DNA from 4 places in the Aeromonas genomosp. paramedia genome. Region 4 is predicted to be linked to each of the others. Evidence: riboswitches for the same ligand, from Rfam matches in the RefSeq annotation. Region 4 holds a riboswitch; each other region holds the start of a gene.
What was found. A riboswitch is a leader RNA that binds a small molecule or an ion and turns the genes downstream of it on or off. The one in region 4 is predicted to bind cyclic di-GMP.
Positions count from the first base shown of each region.

Region 1: linked by a shared signal. The riboswitch ahead of HB860_RS02540 (glycosyl hydrolase family 18 protein) and the one ahead of gbpA (N-acetylglucosamine-binding protein GbpA) in region 4 are both predicted to bind cyclic di-GMP.
Region 2: linked by a shared signal. The riboswitch ahead of HB860_RS15000 (PKD domain-containing protein) and the one ahead of gbpA (N-acetylglucosamine-binding protein GbpA) in region 4 are both predicted to bind cyclic di-GMP.
Region 3: linked by a shared signal. The riboswitch ahead of lafK (lateral flagellar response regulator transcription factor LafK) and the one ahead of gbpA (N-acetylglucosamine-binding protein GbpA) in region 4 are both predicted to bind cyclic di-GMP.

Region 1 is NZ_JAAROG010000003.1:5,775-12,924, reverse strand. Features, by position in the region: gene HB860_RS02545 (tetratricopeptide repeat protein) at 1-1,012, shown strand, start outside; gene HB860_RS02540 (glycosyl hydrolase family 18 protein) at 1,279-4,317, opposite strand; cyclic di-GMP riboswitch class I at 4,431-4,514, opposite strand; gene HB860_RS02535 (ExeM/NucH family extracellular endonuclease) at 4,810-6,957, shown strand; tRNA gene HB860_RS02530 (tRNA-Ala) at 7,106-7,150, opposite strand, start outside.
Region 2 is NZ_JAAROG010000019.1:44,608-51,757, forward strand. Features, by position in the region: gene HB860_RS14995 (M66 family metalloprotease) at 1-839, opposite strand, end outside; gene HB860_RS15000 (PKD domain-containing protein) at 1,028-3,706, opposite strand; cyclic di-GMP riboswitch class I at 4,083-4,168, opposite strand; gene HB860_RS15005 (glycosyl hydrolase family 18 protein) at 4,498-7,095, opposite strand.
Region 3 is NZ_JAAROG010000001.1:42,919-50,068, reverse strand. Features, by position in the region: gene fliFL (lateral flagellar M-ring protein FliFL) at 1-1,352, opposite strand, end outside; gene lfiE (lateral flagellar hook-basal body complex protein LfiE) at 1,371-1,697, opposite strand; gene lafK (lateral flagellar response regulator transcription factor LafK) at 1,709-2,971, opposite strand; cyclic di-GMP riboswitch class I at 3,224-3,311, opposite strand; gene lfhA (lateral flagellar biosynthesis protein LfhA) at 3,506-5,581, opposite strand; gene flhB (flagellar biosynthesis protein FlhB) at 5,585-6,721, opposite strand; gene lfiR (flagellar biosynthetic protein FliR) at 6,718-7,150, opposite strand, start outside.
Region 4 is NZ_JAAROG010000031.1:138,958-146,107, forward strand. Features, by position in the region: gene HB860_RS21275 (M3 family metallopeptidase) at 1-1,666, opposite strand, end outside; gene HB860_RS21280 (methyl-accepting chemotaxis protein) at 1,960-3,645, shown strand; cyclic di-GMP riboswitch class I at 3,908-3,993, shown strand; gene gbpA (N-acetylglucosamine-binding protein GbpA) at 4,059-5,483, shown strand; gene HB860_RS21290 (cytochrome b) at 5,584-6,114, shown strand; gene cbl (HTH-type transcriptional regulator Cbl) at 6,205-7,150, opposite strand, start outside.

The DNA.
Region 1 (7,150 bases), on a different contig from region 4:
GCAGACCCTGGGCTTCGTGGCCGCCCAGCAGGAAAAATACAGCCAGGCGACCAGATACTTCGCCGATGCCATCGCCACCGGCGGCCTGCCGCAGCCGGTAGCCCAGCAGGTGCGCTACAACCTGGCCCAGCTCTATATGGCGGAGGGGAACTTCAAAGGCTCCATCAGCACCATGAAGGAGTGGTTTGCGAACCTTAGCAAGGACGAGAAGCCAACCCCGCACGCCTACATCACCCTGGCCAACGCCCATGTGCAGCTCAAGCAGTACCGGGAGGCCATACCGGCGGTGGATCAGGCGATCAAGCTCTCCGCGGGCAAGGCGCCTGAGTCCTGGTATCTGCTGAAGATGGCGGCCCACTACGAGCTGAAACAGTACAAGCCTGCCACCGAGGTGCTGACCGCCCTGGTGGACAAGTACCCGGAGAAGAAGAAGTACTGGACCCAGCTCTCGGCCATGCATATGCAGGCGGGCAACGATGCCAAGGCCCTGGCGGCGCTGGAAGGCGCCTACAACCTCGGCATGCTGACCGAGGCGGCCGAGTTGCAGCGGCTCGCCAACTACCTCGCCTTCGCCGGCATTCCCCACCGCGCCGCCCGCGTGATGGAGAAGGCGATGAAGGAGGGGACCATCGAGAGCAGCGCGGCCAACTACAAGACGCTGGCCAACTACTGGCATCAGGCCAAGGAGCTGGATCCGGCCATCGACACCCTGGCCAAGTCCTATCAGCTGGCCCCCAGTGCCGAGCTGCAGCTGAAGATGGCGCGCATGATGATCCAGAGCAAGCGATACAAGGATCTGGTCGCCCTGGCCGCCAAGCCCGCCGCCAATGCCAGCGGCGAGCAGCGGGCGGATCTGAAGTTCCTGACCGGGGTCGCCTACTTCGAGCAGCAGAAACCCAAGGAGGCGCTCAGCGCCTTCACCCAGGCCGCCCAGAATGGCAACGTCAGTGGTCGCGCCTCCCCCTGGATCAGCTTCCTGAAGGAGCAACAGGGCGGCGCCGTCACTCAATAAACCGGCACGCCATGGGCAGGCATCCGCCCATGGCGACTGCCCATCCACAAGGGGGTCAGCCCCGCAGCTTGCCTGGTGGCAATTGGCCGCTCTTCGGAGCGGTCTTTTTTATGGTCCCCTCCCCCGGTTGTCACGAGATCCCTTCATTTATATGAGGCGAAAAAAATCCGGAGCCTGGGCTCCGGATTGGGTCATTGGGTTGACGCGGGGTTAACCCCTCAACCGATTATCTGTCGCTGCATACCAGCTTCAGCAACCGGGATAACTCAATAGTTGCACACCAGCTTCCAGCTGCCATCGCCCGCCTTGGGCTCGTTGCTGGTCCACCAGTTGGCCTGCCACACCGCCTTGCCGTTGGTCATGCGGTCGTTGCCATTGGCGTGATCCCCGCGTGGCCAGGTCGGATAGGCATTGTAGTCCGCCGGGTTGACGTTCTGGCTGGCGCAGGTGGTGCCACCGCTGCCGCCGTCACCGCCACTGCTACCCCCCAGCACCGCCTCGGCCAGGGCCGGGAAGTCGGACTTCAGGCCTATGGTCTGGCTGCCGGCAATCAGGCGCATGCCGCTCGGCACGCCGGCGGCCGGCAGGTAGTAGGTCATGGCCACTTCCACCTCGGTGCCCGGCGCCCAGGCCTTCCAGGCCGGCAGCGTCAGGGCCACCTTGTGGAAGTCCTTCTCATTGGCGATGCCGTCGGAGTTCTGGTTGCCGCCGCTCTCCACCACCTTCAGCCCCATGCCGCTCTGGTCGGTGATGGTGTCGGAGGTGGAGGTGGGCATCAGGAACTCGATGCGGGTGCCGCCCGGTATGGTCTGGGTCGACTTGTTGGTGAGCTTGAGGGTCGGGTTGATCGGGTAGTTGGAGTCCCCTTCCTTGAAGCCGGAGAGGCTCACGCCGATGTCGAGCTGGGCGGCCGGGGCCGGCAGATCGTTCTGCTTCAGGGCCGCCTTGTCGGCCTTGCTGAACTTCTCGTAGGCGAGGCTGGTGAGGGTGCTGCCCATCACGTACTCGTTCTTCGCGGCATCGAAGTCATAGTCTCCCGCCATCTCCCAGAACATGACGCCCCCCAGGCCCCGCTTGACTATGTAGTCGAGCTTGTGACCCATGGACTCTTCATCTTCGGTGGAGAGGAACACCTTCTTCTGCTCGTTCCACAGCCAGGGCGCATGGGCCTTGTCGTCGTAGTAACGCACGTACTGGCCTTGCATCACGTGGGCCGGGTTGTTGGGATCCAGACCCCAGGCCTGGCCGTAGCTCGGCAATGTGGTGATGCCGAGGCTGGCCGCGTGCTCCAGGTTCTTGGCATGCCACATGGGCACGGCGCCGCCGCCTATCTCCTTGCCGTTCTTGTCCAGATCATGCCAGATGTTGTCGATGCCCACCGCCCCGTTGCCGCAGGGGATGGTGCTGCCACCCGTGCCCGGCTGGCAATCGCTCTGGCTCGGCAGCGCCGCCTTGCCCCCCAGGCCGTGGGTGCCACCGGTGACCCCCTGCCAGCCACGGGTGTAGTAAGGCACCCCTATGTTGATCTTGCCCGCCGCCAGGGCGCCGCGGAAGTAGTGGGCCGCCCAGGCGGAGTTGAGATAGCCGATGCCGCCAAACTGGGCCTGGGTGTAGACACCCCACTGGGACAGCTCGGGATCCGCCTTGTTGTCGAACAGGGCGGCGTTGTGGCCGACGAAGTGGTTCCAGGCACCGTGGAAGTCATAGGTCATCAGGTTGACGTAGTCGAGGTACTGGGTGACCTGGAAGTTTTCCATGCCGCGCAGCAGGTAGGCCGAGGCCGGCGAGGCGATGGTCAGCATGTACTTGCGACCGTCCTCGGTCCCGGCGCTGTCGAGCTTGTTGCGCAGGGTCTTCATCAGCACTTCATAGTTCGCAAACAGCTTGCCGCGACACTGGTTGGAGAGCGGGAAGTCGTTGGGGTTGCCCGCATCCTTCATGGAGGTGGGGTACTCGTAGTCGATGTCCACCCCATCGAAGCCGTACTGGCGGATGAAGCCCACCGCCGAGTCGGCGAAGGCGTTGATGCCGGCGGTGTTGACCGAGCAGTCGCCCTTGGTGGTGGCGGCGTAGAAGCCGCGAGTATCGGCCCAGCCCCCCACGGAGATGAGGGTCTTCACGTCCGGGTACTGCTTCTTGTACTTGGACAGCAGGTTGAAGTGGCCCTGATAGGCGAACTCGGGATCCATCTCGGCGCCCGGCACCCCGTTCCAGGTCAGCTTGGTGGCGGCGTCATCCACCTTGATGGTGTGGCTCTGCTCGTCCACCGCCGCGAAGGCGTAGTTGATGTGGGTGATCTTGTCCCAGGGGATGTCGCCCACCAGGTAGGCGGGCAGGCCGTTCTTGCCGGTGCGCCAGGAGGTGAAGTAACCGATGACGCGGCGGCCATGGTCATCCCCCATGCACTCGCTGCCGTCGGCGCGGTAGATCTGGCGCACGTCGCAGGAGAGGTTGCCGCCGGTGGGGGGCAGGGCCGCCTCTTCCACCTGGACGTCCACCTGGGTCGACTCGCCAGAGAGATTGGCCTTGTCGGTCGCCACCAGCTTGAGACCGGTCAGCCCCTTGTTCTGGGGCGTCCAGCTCAGTTGCCAGGGGGCGCTGCTGTCTTCGCCCACCTTCTGGCCATTCACGAAGAGCTCGACCTTGGCGACGTCGTCATTGGCGTCGGTGACATTGCCGGTCACGGTGAGGGCGCGGCCCAGGGTCACCCTGGCCCCGGCGGCGGGGCTGGCGATGTTCACTTTGGGCGCCTCTGGCGCCACCACGGCGGCGACCTGGAAGCTGGAATCCGCCTCGCTCAGCACCTTGCCGTCTTTATCCAGCGCCCGTGCCTTGAGGGCGTGATTGCCCACGCCGGCGGCAGACCAGCTGGCGCTCCAGGGGGAGGCCGTGGCCGTGGCGACCAGGGTGCCGTCGATCAGGTATTCCACCCGGGCGAGCGCCGTGACCGGGCCGCTCAGGGTCACCGCCAGGGCCAGGCTGGCCCCTTCGCTGACGCTGCTGCCCACGGCGGGGGAGCCGATGGCGACCACCAGGGCCGGCGGCGGCACCTCGCCGCCAAAGAGTTTCCAAGCATCGGCCCAGACGGCGCCGACACCGGGTTCGTAGTGGTAGGGCGACGCGCCACACCAGCCGGAGTAAGGGAATTCCTTGCATTCATAGAGGGCGCCTGCGTTGCTGACGATGTCGCTAGCCTTGTAGGCGGTGCCGGCCTGATAGGCGGGGTAGGCGGCCTGCGCCCAGGCAGGGGCGGCCGCAAGGGCGACCAGCATGGCGAGCCTGCTGGGCCTCAAGATCTGTTGCATATTGTTATCATCCTTGTTTTGTCTTGGCTTTTAAGACCGGGAAAAGCGCAATCGCAACAGAGAACAAGGGAGCGACAACAGGCCATGGACGGGCCACAAACCCTCAAGTCACCCTGGGTAACCCCGCTGTCTGGCCCGCTTGGGGCAGATCGGAGGCTTTGCGTCCCGGCATCACTGCCGGTTTGCCCTTTGCCTGGGTTCCGTGAGGAACGGCTCGAGTATAGGAAGCAAGTGGCAACCGCTCAATCTTTATTCTCTAAGGAAAATATGTGAATGCCGGCCGGCTCACACTTCCCCTCAATCGGCCAACTAACCATTAAGTCATTAATATCAATCTGTTAGCCACGTCAAAAAAACGGACTCAGCCTCTTTTGTCTCCCCATAATGTGCGTTGCCTCACTGGTCAGAGCTGCCAGAAATGTGACAATGCGCGCCCTTGGCCAAAGCGCCAAGGCTATGGAAACACTGGCAAAAATAAAAAAAGGAATACCCATGAAAGGAAGACCTACCCTGCTGTCCCTGGCCGTGGGGCTCGCCCTCGCGTCCCCGTCTCTCCATGCCGCCGGCTTCAGCTGCCCGGCCGACAGCGCCCTCACCCCCATCCCCGCCATCCAGGGCAGCGGCGACAAGAGCCCGCTCGTCCCGGGCGATCTGTTCGAAAGCCTCGGGACTGTCAAGGTCAAGGCCCTGGTCTCCGCCCTCGGCGAGAGCCTGAACAGAGGCTTCTACCTGCAGGATCTGCAGGGGGACGGCAACCCCGAAACGTCGGACGGCATCTTCGTCTACCTCAATGACAAAAACTTTGCCAGCAAGTACCCGGGCATCCAGCCGGGGGCCCTGGTCTGTCTGGAGGCCAGGGTCGAGGAGTTCTACGGCCACACCCAGCTCAGGCCACTGGTTGACGGCAACACGCCGCGCCTGGTGGTGCTGGCCCAGGGCGAGGCACCGGCCGCCACGGCGCTGCGGGTGCTGGAAGGGGAGACCCTGGCCCGGGCCCTGGAGCGTCACGAGGGGATGCGGGTGCGCCTCGACGAGGGTAGCGAGCTCAAGATAAGCCGCAACTTCAGCTACGACTACGCCGCCAAGCGCAACAACCTGGTGCTCGCCCACGGCGCCCCGCTGATGAAGCCGACCCAGCTCCATGTGGCGGGCAGCCCAGAAGCCGTGGCGCTGGCCGAGACCAACGCCGGCAACCGCGTCTTCCTCGAATCGGACTTCAAGGCCGCCAACGGCAAGCTCCCCTGGCTGCCGGCCTGGGAGCCGGAGCAGGGCTATCTGCGCATCGGCGATGCCCCGCTCAACCTGGAGGCCATGGTGGGCTACAGCTATGACGAGTACCGCCTGATCGTGCCCAAGGATCAGCGCATCACCGCGGGGGATCTGCTGCGCACCGACGAGAACGACCGCCAGGGCGCCCCGGCCCGCGCTCATGGCAGCGACCTGCGGATCGGCAGCTTCAACGTGCTCAACTACTTCACCAGCCACTCCAGCGTGGGGGGCGCCCTCAACGTGCTCTGCGCGGATCAGGCGGATGCGGACAGCGCCAAGGGCTGCAACCGCGGCGCCAAGAGCCTGGAGGAGTTCCAGTTGCAGCGCGCCAAGATAGTCAACGCCATCGCCGAGATGGACGCCGATCTGCTCGGCCTGATGGAGATGGAGAACAACGGCTTCGACGAGCACGCCGCCCTCCACGATCTGGTGGAAAACCTCAACGCCCACCAGAAAGAGGCGAGCAAGCACTACGCCTTCGTCACCCTGCCCAAGGCCCTGCTCACCGAGGAGCGCTTCTTCGGCGGCGACGCCATCATGGTGGCCATGCTCTATCGCCCCGCCCTGCTCACCCCGAGCGGGGATGCCGAGGTCATCCGACTGCCTGAGCAGCGCTACACCACGGGCGGCGTCGCCAGGAGCGCCGGTCAGCGGGACTCCCTGGTGCAGCGCTTCACCGTGGCGGGCAGCGACGCCCCCCTGACCCTGGTGGTCAACCACCTGAAATCCAAGGGATCGGGCTGCTACGAGAACGGGGATGGCAAGACGGAGCCTGCGGATCTGCAGGGCAAGTGCACCGAGTTTCGGGTGAGCGCCGCCAGGGTACTGGGGGAGGCGGTGAGCAAGATGCCGGGCCAGGTGCTGCTGGTGGGGGACTTCAACTCCTACGCCAAGGAGGATCCCATCCGGGTGCTAACCGACTATGCGCCGGTCGCGGGGGAGCGCCAGATCCGCTCCGCCTCCCACACCTTTATCGGCGAGCAGCCCTACGAGCAGATGGGCCAGGCGGTGGGCAAGGGTTACGGCCTGGTGGATCTGAACGTCAAGTTCAACCAGGCGAAAGCCATCTCCTACAGCTACGAGGCCGAACTCGGCACCCTGGACTACGCCCTCGCCAACCCGGCGCTGGCGAACAAGGTGGTGGCGGTGGCCGACTGGCACATCAACTCCTTCGAGAGCAACCTGTTCGAATATGGCGGCGCCTTCACCGGCGATCTCATCAAGTCGGACAACCCCTTCAGCGCCTCGGATCACGATCCCGTCATCGTCGACCTCAAGCTCAAGGAAGAGAGCAAGGGGGGTGGCGGCGCCATGGGGGCACTGCTGCTGGCCCTGTTGCCGCTGGCCTGGCGTCGTCGGCACTCGTCATGATCCGCATTGAATAACGCTAAAAGCCCGCGACAGCCGCGGGCTTTTTCATTTTGGTCATTTGATTTGTAAATGAAGAGGCAGCCATCATGAAAAAAATAAATGCCAGAACAAACAAAAAGGCCACCGCGATGCGGTGGCCTTAAATATTTGGTGGAGCTACGCGGGATCGAACCGCGGACCTCTTGCATGCCAT
Region 2 (7,150 bases), on a different contig from region 4:
GCACCGATGGCGAGATCCGTGAGCTCGCCGCCGAGGCTTCCCTGATTGAACTGCAGACTCAGGCCTGGCCGGATCCACTCCGCCGGCAGCACCACGCTCCAGGCGTCGGTCGCATAGCGGATGCCGTTGTTCTCGAGCTCCCCGTCACGGATCCACTGACCCCCGACGAACTTGAACTGCAGGGTCTGACCGCGGGAGAGCGTCACCTGGCGGCCGCTGTAGCGCACCGTCGAGTTGTAACCGGCATTGGAACTCGCACGCACCATCTTGCCTTCCAGTGCGGCCCCCTCCGGCAGATAGATATCCCTGACCCATCGGCCATCGGCGGTCTTCACCTCCACCAGGGCATGCTGTCCCAGGCGATCCCGCAGCAAGCTCGCCGTGGCATCATCCAGCCGGGCCAGCTCGGCACTGCTGCTGATGACATTGATGGTTCCCGCCGCCGGGGTGAAGTCGACCCCCTCTTCCGGCGAACCATCGAGGTAATAAGCCGTCTTCGGCAGCTGCTCGGGCGGGTTGAGGCTAAGCGTCCCGAGGGTCTGCCCGGCGCCATCTCGCGCCGTCACCGTCATGGGCACGCCGGTCTCGGCTTGCAGCGGCCTGACCAGCAGCAGGCTCTTGCGCAGGGCGGTCAGCCTGGGCTGGCTGTCCCCTTCGGCGACATGGGCTGGCAGGATCTGGCTCTGGGCGAATTGAACCTGCGCCGCCAGGGATCCTTGCAGATCGTTGGTCGGTGGCTGGGTATTGAAGGGCAAGGAGGTGGGTGCCTGAACGGCAGCCAACAGGGGGCCGCTCGCCAGAGCGGCCATGATGAGGCTGGCTAACTGTGTTTTTGTCATTGTTATGGTTCTCGTTGTGGTGGGCATGTCCACATGCCCTGTTGCAGGAATCATTACAAAATGGGCGTCGGGGGCCAGGTACTACCACCCGACCTGAGCCTCGGTTCTGGTTGCCGCACAGCGGCATCACCGCAGGCTGAAACAGGAATGGAAAAAGGAATGGGGCCCCGGGGCCCCCTTCCTGATGGTCATAGGTTGCAGCTGGCGGCCCCCTGATCCAGCCAGACATCGTGCTTGCCGGGCTCGTTGCCCTTGGTCCAGTAGCGGGCCTGCCACTTGCGTCCCTTGTGGTTGGCGAGCTCACCGGCGCTGTAGGCCACGGCGGCATGCCAGCCGAGCTGTACCTGGCTCACCAGCTTCCACTGATCCGCCGTCTGGCTCGGCTCGTTGCCCTGGTTCCAGTACCTGGCCTGCCAGACCAGCTGGTGGTGGCTCACTTTGGTATCGGTGTTGTAGACGGTGCTGGCGCTCCAGGCCGGCCAGTAGGCCGCGTCCGGATCGGTGGCACTGCATTCACCACCGCTTGCCGGGGTGACGGTGAGCCGGGTCTGGCCCTGGGCATTCTGGGCGCCATCGGTCACGGTGACAGTCAGATCGTAATCCGTGCTGGCCACCACGTTGGGGCCTGTCACCACCAGGGTCTTGCTGCTCTGGCCGCTGGCGGTCAGGCCGGCCGGCACCGTCCACTGGTAGCTGAGCGCATCCCCATCGGGGTCGGTGGCGCTGGCGGTGAAGCTCACCTGCATGCCCGACGGCACCGAGGCGGGAGCCAGCGCGGTCAGCACGGGTGGCTGGTTGGGCGGTGGTGCCTGGTGGGTCACCACCACGCGGTCCACGCCTGCCAACCCCTGCTCATCGGTGACGGTGAGCTCGAACGTCAGCTGGGTATCCTGGGCGACCGTGCCCAGACTCAGCCTGGCTCGTGCCTGCTCCGCATCCCTCAGGGAAGCCTGCGGACCGCCGACCTGGCGCCATTGGTAGCGCAGGGCACCGTTCTCCGGATCCCGGGAATCGGCACCGTCGAGCACCAGCTCGGCCGGGCCAGTGGTACGCATATCGCCACCGGCATTGGCCAGGGGGGGCTGGTTGGTAGCTGGCGGAGGCGACTCAGGCTCGCCACTCGCCTCGCTGACCCCCGCATCACCGGCCGCTATTCTGGCCTCAAGGGTCTGGTGCATGGTGCGCCACTGGGGGGCGAAGAAGACCCCTTCCTTGCGGCCGACATACATGAGGTTGCCGCTGCCGTTGGTGTCTGTGTTACTCATGTGCCACAGACCCAGGTTGTGGCCCAGCTCATGTGCCAGGGTCATCGCCTGGCCAAACTCGGTGGCGTTGCCAGGGCAGGCCGCGCGGTGTCCTTCGCGGGGCGGTGCGTCCAGTGCCCCCATGCCGGTGGAAGAGCCGCCGCCCGAACCGGAGCAAGCCCGCGCTGGATCCTTGTAGGCGCGGAGTACATAGAGGTTGGAGAAAACCTGTTCCCGATCCGGGATCCAACCCTCATCGAAGGGGGCCTCCCGCTCAGCGCGATCCGCCTCGTAGGACTCGCCATCGCCATCCTTGTCCCACTCGTGCACCAACACCCCGTTGTCCACCCACTTCAGGCTGAGGTTGTAGGGGGCGTAGCGGCGGGCTATCTCGTTCTGGATCAGGGCACCGTCATCCCACAGGTGAGTCTTGGTCTCGCCGGGGAAGGCGATGTAGCTGTAGGAGAGGCTCAGCTCCTTGGGCACAGTGACTATCAGGCGAACGAGATCCACCAGCTCGCCGCCGGCACGGATCTCCAGGTTGGTCTCCCCCTGGGCGAGGCCGGAGAGCACCAGCCGATCCTGACCTTGCGCCGGTAGTACCTGGAGAGTCGCCAATGCCGGGTCGGCGATGGCATAACTGAGCGTCTCGCCACCGGCCAGCTTGCGGACATGGAGCACCTCCTCGCCCCCTGCGCTGCTCAGCAGCTTCTCCTTGAGCGGGCGGCTCAGGCCGGGATCGTAGGCCAGCTTGTTAGCGGGGTCCGGCAGTACCTGGGCATAGGGATAGAGTGACTGGCGCTGTTCTCCCTCGGCTACCAGCCAGAGCTGGCCTGCCTCGTTCTTGCGAAACCCTTGTTGGTCGGCCCCTGCCAGATAGCGCAGAGTGAAGCTGTAGTCCCGCGCCTTCTTTATGGTGACTGGGGTGGCTGGGATCATGCGACCACCGCTGAAAGTGGCGGCGCCGTCATAGACGACTATGTCATCCTCATTGTCGATCACCAGAATGGCGAACTGGCGGTTGTTGCCGCCCCAGTGACCCTCTTGCAGCCGGAAGGCGGTGAGAGTGAGCTCGTCGCCGATGAGAGGCAGCTCCCCGGCCTCGACACGAAAGTCGCGGCTCAGGGATCCGCCGATGGGCAGGTAGAGGTTGGTCTGGACGACGGTGCCCTCATCCCATAGCTCGCCAAAAGGGATGGCCCGCGCCGGGATCCCCTCGGCCGGATCGTAGACTGTCACCGGCAGCGAGAAGGTGACGGTGCTGCCGACCCAGCCCTTGAAGCCATCCACGTCAGGCAGGCCATCGTCCTTGACCTGGTACTGGGCCACATAGCTGCCCGGTACCTGGGTATTGACCCCGCTCACCTGAGTGAGGCGGGCTGTGATGTCCCCATCCTCCACGTCCCAGGCCGTCAGCAAGGGGGCAAAGGTCGCGCCGAGCGGCAACTGCTGGGCAAAGTTGTTGACCATGCCCTCCTGACTGTAAATCCTGGGCTCACTGTTGTCCTTGCGAAACTCCCCGGTGGTACTGCTCTGCTGGGCCAGCGTCTGCGGCACCGCCCCTGCGGCCAGCAGGGCGAGCATGCCCCCCTGCATCGCCAGATTTACCTTGTTTTTTTTCATCTGCATTCCGTGATGTCCCTATTTTTGGCGCCTGCGTCGGTGGCAGGCACATCGTTGTTATTGAGTTGACATGAGCACAGGGTTCGACCCTCTTCTCCTGCCGCCACTGACGGCGCTCACCCTGAGCGGCAGGGCGTGAGCGGGCGGGTTGAGCCCGGTGATGGCGAAGTTGGTTTCACCCCAGCCTAGGCGGGGTTTGCCTGGCGCGGTGACACGAAGGGGGAAGGCAAGCAGGGAGCCAACCAGACAGGTCGGCAGTAAGAAGGGGTGGACTTTGCATGGCGAATAATCCTTTTTCGTTATTAGTCAATACGATAAGGACGACGTAACCAGCAGATGGTGCAAGATCTCCCCTTGGCAGAGGATCGATACGACCTGTGGCGGCCCCGCTGTCCTAGATCATGGATCCTTAGACCGGAAGCTTTGCGTCCCGGCCTTTCAACCGGTTTGCCCTTATACACAAATTAATCAGTAGTGCGCCGCGATTATTCTCCATAGCCGCAGTCACTGCAAATGGCAGAGCGGGATCCTGACTTGGTGTTCTATCAGGAAATATCCCTGAAGGCAGGGTTAAGCTCGGCGTGAGAGCGGATGTCAACCATCCAACTCACTCCATTGAAAGCGTTTTCAAGATGAAAATATTTTTTTCAACTTCGGGTGAAATGATTAATTCCCTAGCAAAGACTGGCGCCGATGGCCATGGCTGGCGGTTTATCCGCCCCAGGCCGAGGTCAGCCCGCAAAGCGCCACAGGAAAAAGGAGTGGGGCCAAGGCCCCACTCCTTATGACCATCAGTTGCAGCTGGCAGCCCCCTGATCCACCCAGACGGCGGCCTTGCCGGGCTCATCGCCCTTGGTCCAGTACTGGGCCTTCCACTTGCGACCGTTGTGGTTGGTGAGATCACCGGCGTTGTAGGCCACTGAGGCATTCCAGCCGAGCTGCACCTGGCTCACCAGCTTCCACTGATCGGCGCTCTGGCTTGGCTCGTTGCCCTGGGTCCAGTACTTGGCCTGCCACACCAGCTGGTTGTGGCTCACCTTGTCATTGGTGTTGTAGACGGTGCTGGCACTCCAGGCTGGCCAGTTGGCCGCATCCGGATCGGTTGCCTCACAGCCGCCACCTGTACTGGCTGGCTTGACGGTCAGGCGGGTGCCGGCACTGGCATCCAGCGCCCCGTCGGTCACCACCAGACTCAGGTCATAGACAGTGTCGCTGGTGACGTTCGGGCCCGTGACCACCAGGGTCGCGCTGTCCTGACCGGTGGCGGTGAGCCCCGCTGGCAGGCTCCACTGGTAGCTCAGGGCATCACCGTTCGGATCGGACGCCGTGGCCTTGATGGTCACCTGCTTGCCGGACTCGACGGTGGCACTGGCCGGTACGCTGACCACGGGGGGCAGGTTCGGCTGCGGCGCCTTGTTGGTCACCACCACCTGATCCTTGGCACTGAGGTTGTGATCGTCGGTCACAGTCAGCTCGAACACCAGATTGATGTCGGTAGTGGCGGCGTCCAGCACCACCCGGGCCTTGGCCTGGGTGGCATCCAGCAGGCTGGCCTGGGGCCCGGAGACCTGCTTCCAGCTGTAGGTCAGCGCGCCGCTTTCCGGATCGTGGGAGGCGCTGCCGTTGAGGGTCACCTCGGCCGGGCCTGTGACGCTCAGATCGCTGCCGGCATTGGCCACCGGCGGCTTGTTGACCGGCGGCAGACTACCCTCGCCGTGGCCCAGTCCCTCGTGCATGGCGTTGAGGATGTCGCCGTTGTCCGCGTCTATCTCCCAGGCGAACAAGCCGCCGAGCTGGTTCGCCAGCACGTACTGCCCCTTGGCCTTGACCGAGCGATCGTTGTCGAAGCTGATGAGATCGCCGCTGCTGGCCTTGAACACATAGGGGGCCTCGGCCGACTCGTCATAGCCCTGCTCCCAGCCTGCGCCCATGCGGTTGTTGACGATGTCGCGATAATCCACCACGCCGTTTTCCCAGGTGCCGCTGACCGGCCCGGTCGCGGTGCCGGTGAAGGGATTGCCGGCCTGGTAGTTCTTCACCCCGGTCCAGCCACGGCCATACATGGCCGCCCCCACCACTATCTTGCCCGGTGTCACCCCCTGACCCAGCAGCGCCTTGACGCCCTTGTCGGTGGTGTACTTGGTGGCCGGATCCCAGCTTGAGGCAAAGAGGTTGGTCTGGTGGGCCAGATTCTGCAGGTCGAAGGCGCCGCTGAAGTCGTAGCTCATCAGGAAGATGTGGTCCATGTACTGCTGGGCAGCCTGATAATCGACCTTGGCAATCTTGTCACCGCCGGCGCTGATGGCCGAGGTGAGCTCATACTGGCGGCCGGTCTCGGCTTCCAGCTCGTCGAGCATGGCGCGCAGCTCCTGCATCAGCACCACATAGGTGGCACCATCGTTCGGACCGCCCAGGCTGGGGTTGGCACCCTGGCCACCCGGGAACTCCCAGTCGATGTCCACCCCGTCGAAGAATTTCCAGGTCTGCAGGAACTCCTTGACCGAGGCGACGAAGGTGTCGCGCTTGCTCTTGTCCCCCAGGAAGTAGAAGGGGTCGGAAAGGGTCCAGCCCCCGACCGACGGCAGTATCTTGAGGTCAGGATGGGCCTGCTTGAGGGCCATCAGGTTGCCGAAGTTGCCCTTGTAGGGTTCATCCCAGGCACTGAGGTTGCCCTGGGACATCTGGATCGCCGCCCAGGGATCGTGGATGGAGACCTTGAAGTCCTCACGACCGGCACAGGAGCGCTGCAGCGCCTCGAAGCTGCCGGAGATCTCTTTGAGGCTGTCGTTGATGCCGTTGCCGCCACAGATGGGGGTGAAGCCGTAGAGAATGTGGGTCAGGTTCTGGGCCGGGATCTTGTCCACGGTGAACTTGCGACCGTAGACACCCCACTCCACGTAATAAGCCCCCACCACCTTGCCGGACTTGTTGGCGTAGGGCTTGTTGTTCTCCTTGAGCGGCGCATTGAGCGGCGCCAGGTGGCTGCCGTCGGTATCGGCGACCATCAGCTCCTTCTTGTCGGAGAGGGTGCAGCCGTCGGCGTTGCACAGGGCCACCTGCATCTGGTAGCGGCCCCCCTTGGTCACCTTGAAGTTGGCGGTACCCGCGGCGGAAGCGGGGCCTGACCACACCTCCTGGCCATCGAGCAGCACCTTGGCGGTCTGACCGACGTCACCGGACCAGAGGTTCCAGGTCACGCTGACCGGGGCGCCATCCTTGTGGACTGTCACCAGCTGGTTGTAGGCCGAGGCGGATTGATTGACTTCGACGATGGCGAACTTGGTGGGGCCCGAGCCTATGGTGGGTTTGCCCGGGGCAGCGGCGAAGGCGGAGGTAGCACAGAATCCCCCGACCAGGAGCGCCAGCAGGGAAAGTTTTGGACTTAACATATTTGAACTTCCTTATTTCGTTATTGGAATTAACAACGAAAAAGGCAACGCAACC
Region 3 (7,150 bases), on a different contig from region 4:
TCTTGCCAGTAAGGGGTCTCCAGCCAGCTCGACTCAGGTGGCGTCACCGGCACGGCGCCGGTGAAGTCGAACACCTGCAGGCTGATCTGATCGCCGCGCACGCCGTCAAAGCCGACGGAGCGCTCCACCATCTGGCGGATCTGCTCCAGCTGCTCGGCGCTCCAGCCCCCCTTGGGGCTGCTCTGCTGATTGAGCAAGATGGATACGTTCATCCGCTCCAGCCGTCCCTGCTGATAGCGGGTATGCACTATGGTGCGGCTGTTCTCGTACTGCTTGCTGACCTCCTGCCGTTCGGTACGAGTGTCGTTCTTGGCTGGCTCCGGCGTCGCCGCATTTCCCTCGGCAGCCGCTTCTGTCTGGGGCGCAGTCTCGGGAGGACGGTTGGACAGGGCCCCCGGGATGCCGAGCGCCAGGGCATCTATGGTCTTGTCGGACTTGTTGGACTCCTTGGTCACCACACCATTGGGATCCAGCTGCTGCTGGGTCTCTTCCACCGCGTTGAAGTTGACGTCAGCGGCGATCTGGACCCGGAAGTTGCCGGTGCCCAGCATGGGATGGAGCATGTCGCTGGCACGCTGGCGGATGTACTGCTCAAGCTTGCGCACGTACTCCATCTGCTGGACGCTCTGCTTGCCGAATCCCGCCTTGTCGCCGAGCTCGGCACTCAGCAATTGGCCCGCCTGATCCACTATGGTCACGGCACCGGGCTTCATGCCCGAGATGCTGCCTGCCACCAGGTTGGCGATGGCCTCGACCTGACCCGGCTCCATGGACTGGCCGGGTTGCAGATCCAGCATCACGGAGGCGCTGGGTTTCTCTTCGTCACGGCCGACAAACAGGGTCCGCTTGGGGATGGCCAGATGCACCCGGGCACTGCGCACCGCATCCAGCGAGATGATGGTTCTGGCCAGCTCCCCTTCCAGGGCATGGCGGTAGCGCGCCCCTTCCATGAACTCGCTGGTGCCAAGACCGGTGACTGTGTCCAGCCCCTCGAGGCCGGCCGGCATGGCCGCCCTGACCCCGCGCGCCGCCAGCGCCATGCGCACGTGGGCGAGCTGGCTCTCCGGCACCAGGATCTGGCCCGAGCTTTTTTCCAGCCGGAAAGGCACCTGCTCCTTCTCCAGCATCTCCATGATGTTGGCGGTGTCGTAGAGCTCCTGCTTGCCGTAGAGGGGCACATAGTTCTTGCTGGAGGTCCAGAGGATCACCACTATGGTGCCCGCCACTATGGCGGCAAGCAGCGCTATGGTCAGGATGGATTTGTTGTCCCGGGACAGGGTGCGCCAGTTGCGCATCCCTTCCTGTACCCGGGCGATCAGGGAGCCCGACGCCCCCGGCGAGGATGATACCAATTCAGTCATGACCTACCCTCAGAGCGGCATGCGCATGATGTCATCGAAGCCTGTCATCAGTTTGTTGCGCACCTGCATCAGGGCGGAAAAACTGAGACCTGCCTTCTGGCTGGCCACCATGGCCCCCACCAGATCGTCGCTCTGACCCGCGTCGACGGCGGTCATCAGTCTGGACGCGACATTCTGCTGTTCGTTGACCCGGCCGACGACGTCACGCATGGCGTCGCTGAACGAGACAGCCGAGGCGTCGTTAGGCTCGATGGAAGGGGTGTGACTGGCGACGCGCTGCATTTCCTGCATCTGCTGCAGGAGCGTCACCTGTGATGACATGATCTCAATCTTCACTCGGTTATCCCTTAGTTTTGAATCTGCTGCTCGACATCGATGCCCTGCTCGCGCATGGCAGCCAGCTTGTATCTAAGTGCCCGGGTCGTCATCCCAAGGGCTTCGGCCGTACGAGTCCGGTGACCACGAAAACGGCGCAACGTCTCCAGGACGAATTGAAATTCGGCATGCCGTTTGGTCTCGCTGAGCCCCTCCGGGGCCGCAAGCGTCTGCGGTAACAGGTTGTCGGCTTCGACGGCATAATGGGGCAGCATCAAATCGACCGCCTGAATATGCAATCCGCGAGCCATAATTAGTGCCCGCTGGATCACGTTGTCCAGTTCGCGCACATTGCCCGGCCAGTCATAGGAGAGCAGCTGCTTGCAGGCGCTCTCGCTGAGGCGATACCCCTGCTGGGCGGCGTAGCGCTCGATGAAGTACTCCGCCAGCGGCAGTATGTCGTCCGGCCGCTCCCGCAGGGCGGGCCAGCTCATGGGCAGCACATCGAGCCGGTAGAAGAGGTCCTCGCGAAACTCCCCCTGCAACACCAACTCCCTGAGGTCTCTGTTGCTGGCGGCGATGATCCGCACATCCAGCGCAATCACCTGATGGCTGCCCAGCCGCTCGACCTCTTTCTCCTGCAGCACCCGCAGCAGCTTGGCCTGCAATGCCAGCGGCAGTTCGGAGATCTCGTCGAGCAACAGGGTGCCCCCCTGGGCCAGCTCGAACTTGCCCTGCTGGCTGGCGGTCGCGCCGGTAAAGGCCCCCTTGCTGTGTCCGAACAGGATGGATTCGAGCATGGCTTCGGGGATGGCAGCACAGTTGATGGCCACGAAGGGCTTGCCCGCCCGGCTGGACATCTCGTGGATGTAGCGGGCCAGCCGCTCCTTGCCCGTCCCCGACTCGCCGCCGATGAGGATGGTGGCCGAGGTCTTGGCAGCCCGCCTGGCGAGCTGCAAGACCTGCAGGCTCAGGGGCGAGGTGGCGATCAGGTTGGGAATGGCCTGACGCAGGCGCAGGGCTCCCCTCACCACATCGAGGATCTGGCGCTGGCTGAAAGGCTTGATGATGTAGTCGATGGCGCCGGCCCGCATGGCCTCCGCCGCCAGATAGGCCTGGTGCTCATTGACCAGGATGACGCAGTCGGTACCCGCCAGCTCCTGCACCATTGAGGGTCCGGCCTCGGTCATGACCGCCATGTCGAGCAGCACGAGATCCGCTGAATGGTGAGAGAGAAATTGTTTGGCCAGCGGGACAGAATTCAGGCAAGAAACGCGATAGCCTGCCTTCAACAATATTCCCTCAACATCGTCTCCATTTGATAACGAAGAGGAAACTAATAATAAATGAGCATGAGATTCAATACCGACGGGTATTGAATTTTCCTTGATAGATAAATCAGAAAACATATTAACCCGAACCTGTGATTGCACATGAATCAATCAACAGAACTGACGCTCAAAAAATAAAAACGCACCAGGACGGGGCAGCACTTCTTATTGAGCACTTACCCTATATCGGTATGAAAACAAGGCTGGAATCATGGCCTTGGTAACCCCGCTATCATTAGCATCAATGCTGTTAGACCGGAGGCTTTGCGTCCTGACTTTTCAGTTCAGTTTGCCTTTATCATGCGACGACCCGTATTAGGATGGCATGGCTTGGTTGTCCTTAAGCCATGTGACACATCTGACTGTTTCTATTTTATTTTTTCACTGTCAGTCTGTGTCGCGTCAAAAGCCGTCACATCATAACGGCTTTATATGACAATTCAAGCAGATGTGCGGAATAGTCTCTTCCTGCCGGCATATGGGCGTGGCAATTCCACTTCAGCCCAGGGTGCCAATTACCTCGACCCGCAAATCTTCCGGGATCTCGTTATAAGAGAGCACTTTGAGACCCTTTGAAAAGGATCGGGCATAGCGGGCGATCAACGGCCTGAGCTGGGGCATGACCACCAGCACGGGCGCATACCCCTGCTGCTGCAACTGCTCCTTCACCAGCGGCATGTTCTGCTGCAACTGCGCCAGCAATTGCGGGTCGACCGGGAAGCTGTCCAGCTGGATTTTTCCCTGCTGCTGGGACTGGTTCATTGCCGTCAGCAGAGTCTGCTCCAGCCGATCATCCAGGGTGAAGGCCGCCAGTATGTCGCGGGATCCGATCGCCTGCCTGACGATCTGGCGCTTTAGGGCGCAGCGCACGTCCGAGGCCAGCAGCACAGGGTCCTTGGTCAGCTCGCTCGCATCCAGCAAGGTGGTGGCTATGGTGCGGATATCGGTGAGGCTGATCTGCTCCTTGAGCAACTGACGGAAGACCCGCAGTTGCTGCATCTGGGTCAGGGCCAGATTGAGCTCTTCCGCCAGGCGGGGCGACTGGGTGGCCAGATACTGGCCCAGCTTGCCCACCTCGTCATGGCCGAAGAGCCCATCGAGCTGCTCCCTGAGCAGCTTGCTGGCATGGGTGGCGATGACGGTGGCGGAGTCCACCACGGAGTAACCCAGGTTGAGCGCCTTGGCCTTGTTGTCCGGCGAGATCCAGACCGCGTTCATGCCATAGGCCGGATCCTGGGTCAGCTCGCCGTCCAGGGCCCCATAGGTCTCCCCGCTGCTGATGGCCATCAGCCGCTGGCAATCCACATTCCCCGTGGCCAGGGCGATGCCCGACAGCTTGATGCGATACTGGTCCGGTTGCAGTTGCAGGTTGTCCCGTACCCGGATCTCGGGCAGCAGGAAGCCATACTGCTCGGACAGGGTCTTGCGAATGCCGCGCACCCGGGCGAGCAGCTCGGCCCCCTTGTTTGCCTCGGCCAGCGGCACCAGCCGATAGCCCAGCTCGATGGCGACTGCATCCACCGGCGGCAGATCCTGCCAGTCCAGCCCCTGCGGCTCCGGCTGCACCATCTGCCTCGTCAGCTCCTCGGCCGCATCCAGGGCAGGGTCCTTTGCCCGGCGCTGGCTGACGCTCCAGCCGGTCCAGGCCAGCACGGCGGCAAAGCTGAGGAAGGCCAGCATGGGCATGCCGGGCACCAGGCCCAGGATCAGCATGATGGTCGCCGCCGTATAGATGACCCGGGGGGAAGCCAGGATCTGCTGGCCGACCTGATCCGACATCTCTCCCTCGTCACTCACGCGAGTGACTATGATGGCCGCCGCGGTGGACATCAGCAGTGAGGGGATCTGGGCGACCAGACCATCACCTATGGTAAGCAGGGCATAGATGCGGAAGGCATCGGAAACCGGCAGCGAGTGCTGGAAGATACCTATGGCGAGACCACCCACCAGGTTGATGATCAGCACCAGCAGGCCGGCGATGGCATCGCCACGGACAAACTTGGAGGCCCCATCCATGGCGCCGTAGAAGTCCGCTTCCCTGGCGATCTCTTCCCGCCTTGCACGGGCCTGGTGCTGATCCAGGGTCCCGGCGTTGAGATCGGCATCTATGGCCATCTGCTTGCCCGGCATGGCATCCAGGGTGAAGCGGGCGGAGACTTCGGAGATCCGCTCCCCCCCCTTGGTGATCACCACGAAGTTGATGATCATCAGGATCACGAACACCACCAGACCCACCACGTAGTTGCCACCGATCACCACTTCCCCGAAGGCCTGGATGACCTTGCCGGCGGCCTCGTTGCCCTCATGACCATGGAGCAGCACCACCCGGGTGGAGGCGACGTTGAGGGACAACCGCATCAGGGTGGCCACCAGCAGCACGGTCGGGAACACGGAGAAATCGAGGGGGCGGCGGGCCGAGACAGAGACCAGCAGCACCAGCACCGCCAGCACTATGTTGAAGGTGAACAGGGCATCCAGCAGCCAACCGGGCAGAGGCAGTATCATCATCGCCAGGATGGCCAGCAGCATCATGGGGATAGCTGTATAGGATTGGGTCAATACACGCCAGTTCACAACTTACCTCTCAGGTTGACGTAACTCGGGCGGCACATGCAGAGGGGCAAGGGGATTGGGTTTTCTGCCCTTGCCTGCCTCATAGGCCCGTAACTGCAATACGTGGTTCAATACATAGGCGACCGCTGTGTAGAGGCCTGCCGGCACTTCCTGATCCACCCGGGTGGAGTAGTAGATGGCCCGGGTCAGCTCCGGCAGGCTCATCACCATCTTGTCGTGCTGCCTGGCGACATCGCGGATCCGCTCCGCCATGCCGTCTATGCCCTTGGCAATCACATAGGGGGCGTTGGCCCGCGCGGGATCATACTTGATGGCGACCGCGTAATGGGTCGGGTTCACTATGATCACGTCTGCCTGGGGCACCCGCTGTTCGATGCGCGCCCTGGCCAGCATGCCCTGCACCTGGCGGATCCTGGCCTTGATCTCGGGGCGCCCCTCGCTGTTCTTGTGCTCGTCCTTGACCTCCTGCTTGGTCATCTTCAACTGCTTGTTCAAAGACCAGCGCTGATAGGGGACATCCAGCACGGCGATCAGCATCTGCACGCTGCCTAGCAAGATAAATGCCTGAGAGAGGATGCGCAGCGCCTGTTCCATGGCTGCCTGGGGCGGCATGCGGTTCATCATCATCAGCAGGGGCCACTGGTGCTGGAGCATCAGGGCCAGGGTGCCGCCGATCAGCACCACCTTGAGAAGGGATTTCAGCAGCTCCATCAGGCTGTGGGTCGAGAACATCCGCTTGAGCCCCTTGAGCGGGTTGAGCTTCTCCCCGCTTGGCATCAGCTTCTTCCAGACCAGCACCATGCCACCCGGCACTATGCTGAGCAGGACCAGCAACAGGGCGAGCAGGCCGAACAGCGGCAGCAGGACCCACAACATGCCGATCAGCGCATCTGCGGTCCACTGGATCATCATCTGCGGATCCCGCGCCCCCTGCCAGTTGAAGCGCTGGGGTTGCTTCATCAGCTCGGCAAAGAAAAGGCCGAAGCTCGGTACCATCCACTGCATGGCCAGCCCGCCTATCAGCAGCAGGCCGGCGGAACTCAGCTCCTTGGAACGCGCTATCTGCCCCTCTTCCCGCGCCTTGCGCCGTTTCTGGGTGGAGGCCTCTTCGGTTTTGTCCTGGGCGCTGCTCTGACTCATGCCGGCGTCAATGCCCTGAGCTGGGCCAGCACATGGGCGACCAGATCCAGATACCGGGCCGGGACGCCGCTGATGGAGATGGCCATGGTGAGCAACCCCAGCAGCAACGTCATGGGGAAGCCCAGGGAGAAAATGTTCAGGGAGGGGGCCGTGCGATTGAGCACCCCGAAGGTGAGGTTGACCATCAGCATGGCCACTACGGCAGGCAGGGTCAGGATCAGGGCCGCCCCTATGCTCCAGCCGAACAGGCCGATGACCCCCTTCAGGTCCAGCGCGTAGAGGGAGGCGCCCGGTGGCCAGCTGCGCAGGCTCTGCACCAGCACCTCCAGGGTCACCAGATGACCGTTCAGGCCGAGGAACAGCAGCGAGCAGAAGATCAGCATGATCTGGCTGACGATGGGCGCCGTGTCCCCGTTGGAGGGATCATTC
Region 4 (7,150 bases):
CTGCGGCCGTCGCCCACGCCTGCGCCACGCTCTGGTTGCACGCCTCGGCCAGGGGAGCGGCGCTGAAGCCTTCCCCAGTGAGGCTGCGCAGCGTCTCATCGTGGGTCATGCCGTTGCCCGGCCCCCAGTAGTGGGCGGCCAGATCCGGCCCGATGCGCGGGTTGTCGGTGAGGTAGCCGTCGCGCCCCAGGAAGTAGGCACGGGTCTGCTCCACCGCCATCAGCGCCAGCAGGTAGCCGTGATAGGCGCAGGCCGACTCCTGATTCAGCAGGTGCGGAATGGCCAGCAGCGGACGCGGACTCTCCACCCCCAGGATCTGGCGCTCCCAGCGGCGGGCCAGCGCCAGCACCGCCTCTGGAGTGCGCTCGCTCTCGGCCATGGCATAGAGATCCCGCTCGAAGTAGGCCACCAGCGCTATCTGGCGCTCGTTGAAGGCCCGAAACGGCTGGCGCGCCTCTATCATCCCCTTGATGAGCTCGTCGGGGATCGCCTCCCCCACCGCGTTCCTGGCGTAGCCCTTGAGCCAGTCGGCGTCGTCCAGCAGGCTGTCGCAGAACATCGACTGGGTCTCGGCATAGGCCATGGAGGTAGGCGGAAACTCCTGGGAGAAGCAGGGGGCGTTGCCGGTGACGTTGGCAAAGTGCGCCGCATGGCCCCCCTCGTGGAACAGGGTGTTGAGACCGCTCCAGCCGCTGCCCACCTGGGCAGGATCCGCCAGGCTGGTGAAGTTGACCACCGCCGGCACCCACTCCCCCTCCTGCCAGAAGCTTGGCACCGGGCCATGGCAGAAGCCGTTCTCGTATTTTCCCTCCCGGGTCAGCAGATCCAGGGTCAGGGTGGCGCCGCGATACTGGATGCCGAGGCGGCGGAAGCTCTGGACCCAATCCTTCAGCGCCCGGGAGAAGGGAACATAGGGGTCGAGCTGGCGGGTCACGTCGCCGCTCACGCTGTAGCGCAGGTTGTGGGGCAGCAGCGCGGCCTCCCCCTTGGCGGCTTTCAGCTCCGCCAGGCTCTGGTGCACCCGCTGCTCGGTGCGGGCGATGAAGTCGTCGAGCACGGCGAACAGCTGCTCCGGGCTCATCTGCTCGTTCTTGTGCACCTTGTAGTCGAAGTAGTCCCGATAGCCCATGGCCCGGGCGAAGCGGTTGCGCAGGGCCACCACCTCGAGAAAACCGTTGCCGACCACCCACTGCTCCAGGGTGTGGAACATGGCGAGCGCACTCTGGCGCACCTGCTCGTCGCTACTTGCGGCCAGCGCCGTGCTGGCGGCGGGCAGGCTGCCGGCCACTTGTTGGCCCTGCTCGTCCAGCAGGGTGAGCTTGAGCCCCTTGCGGCGGGCGAACAGATCCGCCTCGGCGGCCACCAGCTCGTCCATCAGGGCGGCGGCGGCCGGATCTTCGATGACGTTGCATTCGAAGAAGGCTATCCAGCCTCCCAGACCGCGCTTGAGCTCTTCTTCCTCGGCCTGGGCAAGCATCTCCCGCAGCACCGGCAGACGAGCAGGATCGGCGCAGAACGCCTTGTAGGCCTGCTCGGCGGCGGTGAAGCCGGCCTGATCGTCGCTGATGCCCATGTAGGTGGACCAGAAGAGATCCTCCTTGCGCCTGTGTACTCGCAGGTAGTCGGCGTTGAGCTGATTCAAGTAATTCCTGGCAATGGAACTCATAAATTCCCTCTTGTTATGGGGCGGCCACGGGGGCACCCACTCCTTTTTGGTGAAATGCCAACTCATTCACACTTCCTGCAAATAGAGTCGGCAAATGGTGCGCCGGGATGCGCCAGACCACGCTACCAAAAGCGAGGGTTTCTGTCTGCTGGCTATACTGGTTGCCAACACACTCAATTGGCAATCAACCATCACAACCTCTTGAAAGTTAAATAAATGTTAAACACAAAACAATCAAGGCCAGCCAGCTGACTGGCCCTCACCAGATCCGCACGGGAAAGAAGGAAAAGACTATGTTCAAGCTCGGTGATATCGCCGTGAGTCGCAAACTGATGCTGCTGCTCTCGGTGGCGCTGGTCGGCTTCATCGCACTGCTGCTCATCTCCGCCAGTGCCCTGCATCGCAACCTGATGAGTGAGCGGGAAGCCAGATTGCAGGCGGTGCTGGATCTCGCCATGAGCCGGATCCATACCCTGGCCGCCACCCTGCCCGCCCCAGAGGCCCAGGCGCAAGCCAAGGCCATGCTCGACAGCATGCGCTTCGATGGGGACAACTATCTGTTCGTGCTGGACGAGGATCGCCGGGTGGTGGTGCACCCTGCCAAGCCCGAGCTGGTCGGCCAGCAGATGGGCGGGACGCCCGCCGAATCCCACTGGCAGCGCATGGTGGATCTCGGCAAGGGCGGCCATCAGGGCCGCCTGGAGTACCAGTGGCTCTCCCCCTCCGGTGAGGCGGCCCAGAAGATGTCCCTGGTGGCCGGCTACCAGCCCTGGGGCTGGATCCTGGGCTCGGGCGTGCTGCTGCAGGACATAGAGGCCACCATCTGGTCCCAGTATGAGCTGATGGGAGGGGCCACCCTGCTGGTGATCCTGCTGATGGGGTGGCTTGGGGTGGCCATCAGCCGCTCCATCGTCAGGCCGCTCGCCGAGATCAAGGGGGCCATGGCCCAGGTGGCTGCCGGGGATCTGGTGGTGAGCATCCCGGTGCATGGCAAGGATGAGCTGGGGGCCGTCGCCACCAGCACCAATCAGGGGCTAGACGCCATTCGCCGCGCCCTGCTGGAAGCCAGCCAGGGTGCCCGCAACGTGGCGGATGCCGCCCTGCGCATCGCCGCCTCCGCCGAGCAGACCAACCAGGCGGTCAACAGCCAGCGGGATCAGCTGGCCCAGCTCGCCACCGCCATGAACGAGATGAGCGCCACCATCTCGGATGTGGCGGGCCACGCCGAGAACACCGCCCGCGACACCCGGGACGCCACCAGCGAGGCCGGGCTCGGCAACGAAGACGTCCACGCCAGCGTGCACGGCATCCAGGCGCTCGCCACCGAGGTGGAGCAGGCTACCCATCAGGTCAATCGACTCAAGGAGGGGGTGATGCAGATAGGGGAGGTGACCGCCGTCATCAGCGCCATCTCGGATCAGACCAATCTGCTGGCCCTCAACGCCGCCATAGAGGCGGCCCGGGCCGGCGAGCAGGGTCGCGGCTTCGCCGTGGTGGCCGACGAGGTGCGCCAGCTGGCCAGCCGCACCCGCCACTCCACCGAGGAGATCCAAAGCACCATCACCCAGTTGCAGCAGCGGGCGGTGACCGCCGCCAGCGCCATGGATGCCAGCCGCAAGCTGGCGGAGAGCAGCGTCGGCCAGTCCGAGAAGGCGAGGCAGGATCTCTCCCTCATCGTCAACCACATCCAGCACGTGAGCGACATGGCGACCCAGATAGCCACGGCGGCGGAGCAGCAGAGCATGGTGGCGGAAGACATGAACCGCAACGTCAGCGGCATCAACGACTCGGCGCTCGAGATGTCCCAGGCCGCCTCCCAGCTGGCCCAGGAGAGCGAGCTGCTGGCCGGACTGTCGCGCAGCCTGGACGAGCGGCTGGCGGTGTTCAGGCTCGGCAATGGCCTCCCCCGGGATCTGGCACCCGGTCAGGCCCCGCGCCCCGCGCCCTCCCGCCGCCCAGACCAGTACCCGCACCACTGACCGTCTGACACAGTCCCATCCCCTGCCGGCCTCGCCGGCAGGGGATTTTTTCATTGATGAAAAATGTCGCGATTTTGCATCTTTTGACAGAGCTGGCGAAGCAAAACCCAACTTGATGAATTAAATATAATTTTAAAAACAGAGTGTTAAGTGATTGCTCTACTCCGATGAGGTCAAGCTGTAAAGATTTACACTTAATAATTTAATCAAAAGAAGCCATCATGGTGGCGCCGTCCTCAAGGGCGGCACCCTGACCCTTTATGTAGTCATTTGGCAAACTGGTTGAAAGGCCAGGACGCAAAGCCTCCGGTCTAAAGACATGTCGTCCAGGATAGCGGGGTTGCCACACCCAGGTGTGTCACGGGGAATTCCCCTGCCAACTTGACTGCCCACATCACCGAACAGAGGAATGTATGGCAGCAAAAATCCAACTCAATCATGTGGCCGCGGCGCTGGCGCTGCTGGCCAGCGGCGGCGTGCTCGCCCACGGTTACATCAGCCAGCCGGAAGGGCGCAACTATCTGTGCAAGACCGGCGGCAACAGCCAGTGTGGCGCCATTCAATGGGAGCCCCAGAGCCTGGAGGCGCCGTCCGGCTTCCCCGATGGCGGCCCCGCCGACGGCCAGATCGCCTCGGCCGGGCATCCGCAATTCGGTGAGCTCAATGCCCAGACTAGCGATCGCTGGACCAAGCGCCAGGTGCAGGCCGGTCCCTTCGCCATCGGCTGGACCTTCACCGCCAACCACGTGACCCGCAACTGGCGCTACTACCTCACCAAGCAGGAGTGGAACCCGAACCAGCCCCTGACCAGGGACTCCTTCGATCTCAATCCGTTCTGCGTCATCGACGGGGGCATGGTGCAACCACCCAAGCAGGTCACCCATCAGTGCACCCTGCCGGCGCGCACCGGCTACCAGGTCATCCTCGGGGTCTGGGAGGTGGGCGATACCGCCAACAGCTTCTACAACCTCATCGACGCCCAGTTCGATGGTGGCACCCAGCCGCCGCTGACCTGGAGCCAGGGCGGGACCATCTACCCCTCCACCGATCTGGTGGTCGGCGACAAGGCCAGGACCCGGGTATTCGACGCCAACGGCGAGCGCACCGATCTGCAGACAGTGCTGACCATAGGCTCCGCCGAGCAGGGTCAGAAGAACAACTGGGCCCACGATCTGGCCGCCAGGATCAACGCCGAGCAGAGCCAGATCCGCGCAGGCCAGCAGGGCACCGATGGCCAGTTCAACCCGGTCTACGGCCAGAACCCCGTCTACCTGAAGGCGGGCAGCAACCTGCAGCGGGTCGAGGTCCAGCTCGAGCAGCAGCAACCCCCGGTGGGCAACAGCATCAGCGTGAGCGGGCTGGAGAGCGAATACCTGCTCGACAACGGCAAGGTCACCCTCAACTTCACCGTCACGGCCGAGGGGGATCTCGCGGTCACCAACACCCTGTATGACCATGGCGGCGCCGCCAAGGGCCAGACCGGCGCCGACATCAAGGACAGCAGCCAGAGCTTCACCATGGCGGTCGGCGGTCTGAGCGCCGGCCACCACCAGCTGGTGATCGAGGGCAAGCCGAAGGCGGGCGGTGCCCCCCTGCAGCAGACCCTGGACCTGATGTTCAAGGATCCCGCCAGCGGCGGTGACTACCAGTACAGCTTCCCGGAGGGACTCAAATCCTATGCAGCAGGCACCAAGGTGCTGCAGCCGAAAGATGGCAAGATCTACCAGTGCAAGCCCTACCCCTACAGTGGCTGGTGCACCATCTGGACCAGCACGGCGACCCAGTATGAGCCCGGCGTGGGCACCAACTGGCAGGATGCCTGGACCCTGGTGAACTGATCCCCCGCAAGCAGAAGAGGCCCGAGCGGCCTCTTTTTTGTGCCTGTCATCCGGGCTCCCGGTGCCTCTCTGCACCCTGGGCCCCAGTCGGAAAAATCCCATGACGAAAGACTACTATGACCCCCTGAGCCGCCTGCTGCACTGGCTGATGGCCGCCGTCATCCTCTACGCCACCCTGGCGGGCTACCTGATGCACCTGGTGATCGACAGCCACCCCAGGCTGTTTCAGTTTCTGTCGGTGTTGAACATGTCGATGGCGACCCTGATCACCCCGCTCTTCCTGCTGCGCTGGGGCTGGCGGCACTGGCGCGCGCGCCTGCCCGAAGATCAGACCCAGCCTCACCATCCCGCCGCCAGGCTGGCGCACGCCCTGCTCTACGGCCTGATGTTTGTGGTGCTGCTGAGCGGCTTCCTGATGCTGGAGCAGGGCTACTCCCTGTTCTGGCTCTACCCGGTCGCCAACCCGATCGGCTCACCGGAGATCAACGCCTTCTTCTTTGGCGTCCATCGCCTCGGCTGCCTGGCGCTGGCTGCGCTGGTCCTGCTGCACGTGGCCGCCGCCCTCTACCATCACAGGATCAAGGGGGATCGCACCCTGTATCGCATGCTGGGTCCCCAGAGCGGGCGCTAGCCAATGAGCGAGGCCCTGGGTCAGGCTGAAGCCTCGATTAAGCAAGCAGGGAGCCAAGGGCTCCCTGCTTTTTCAGACCATGCGCCCCATTCAGATCTGGTAATCGAGCAGGGGCTCGTTGCTCATCGCCCTGGCCTGGATCTCCGCCAGCGCCAGCTCGGGGTTGCAGAGCTGGATGAACTGCCAGGTGAAGTTGTGCTGGAACTGCCCCTGCTTGAGGCCGATCCAGGCGGTGTGCGGCGCAAACAGCCGGCTGCCGTCGAGCTGCACCAGCCCCTTGTCCCGCTGGGGATCGAACGCCATGTCCGCCAGTATGCCCACCCCCATCTCCAGCTCGACATAGGTCTTGATGACGTCGGAGTCCTGGGCGGTCAGCAGGATCTGCGGATGTATCCCCGCCTCGGCGAAGGCCTCATCCACCCGCACCCGCCCCGTCAGGCCCGCCTGATAGGTCACTATGGGCCAGTGGGCCAGGGCCGCCAGGGTGAGCTCCCGCTCGGCGGTGAGGGGGTGCTGCTCCGGCACCACTATGTTGTGGTGCCAGCGGTAGTAGGGAAACGCGACCACCCCTTCGCTCTTGTCGAGCTGCTCGCTGCTGATGCCGATGTCCACCTCGCCGGTCTGCACCAGCCGCACTATCTCCTCCGGGCTGCCCTGGCGCAGCTCCAGCTGCACCAGGGGGAACTGCTCGCGAAACGCCTTCACCACACGGGGCAGGGCATAGCGCGCCTGGGTGTGAGTGGTCGCTACCAGCAGCCGCCCCGAATCCCGGTTGGCCAAGGTGCTGGCCAGTTTGCGGATATTGTCGGCGTCCCCCAGGATGCGCTCGGCGATCACCAGCAGCTCCTTGCCCGGCTCCGTCATGCCGAGCAGCCGCTTGCCGTAACGGATGAAGAGCGCGAGCCCCAGCTCCTCCTCCAGCTCGCGGATATGGCGGCTGACCCCAGACTGGGAGGTAAAGAGGGCATTGGCCACCTCGGTCAGGTTGTAATCCCGCCGCGCCGCTTCCCGGATAATGCGTAATTGCTGAAAATTC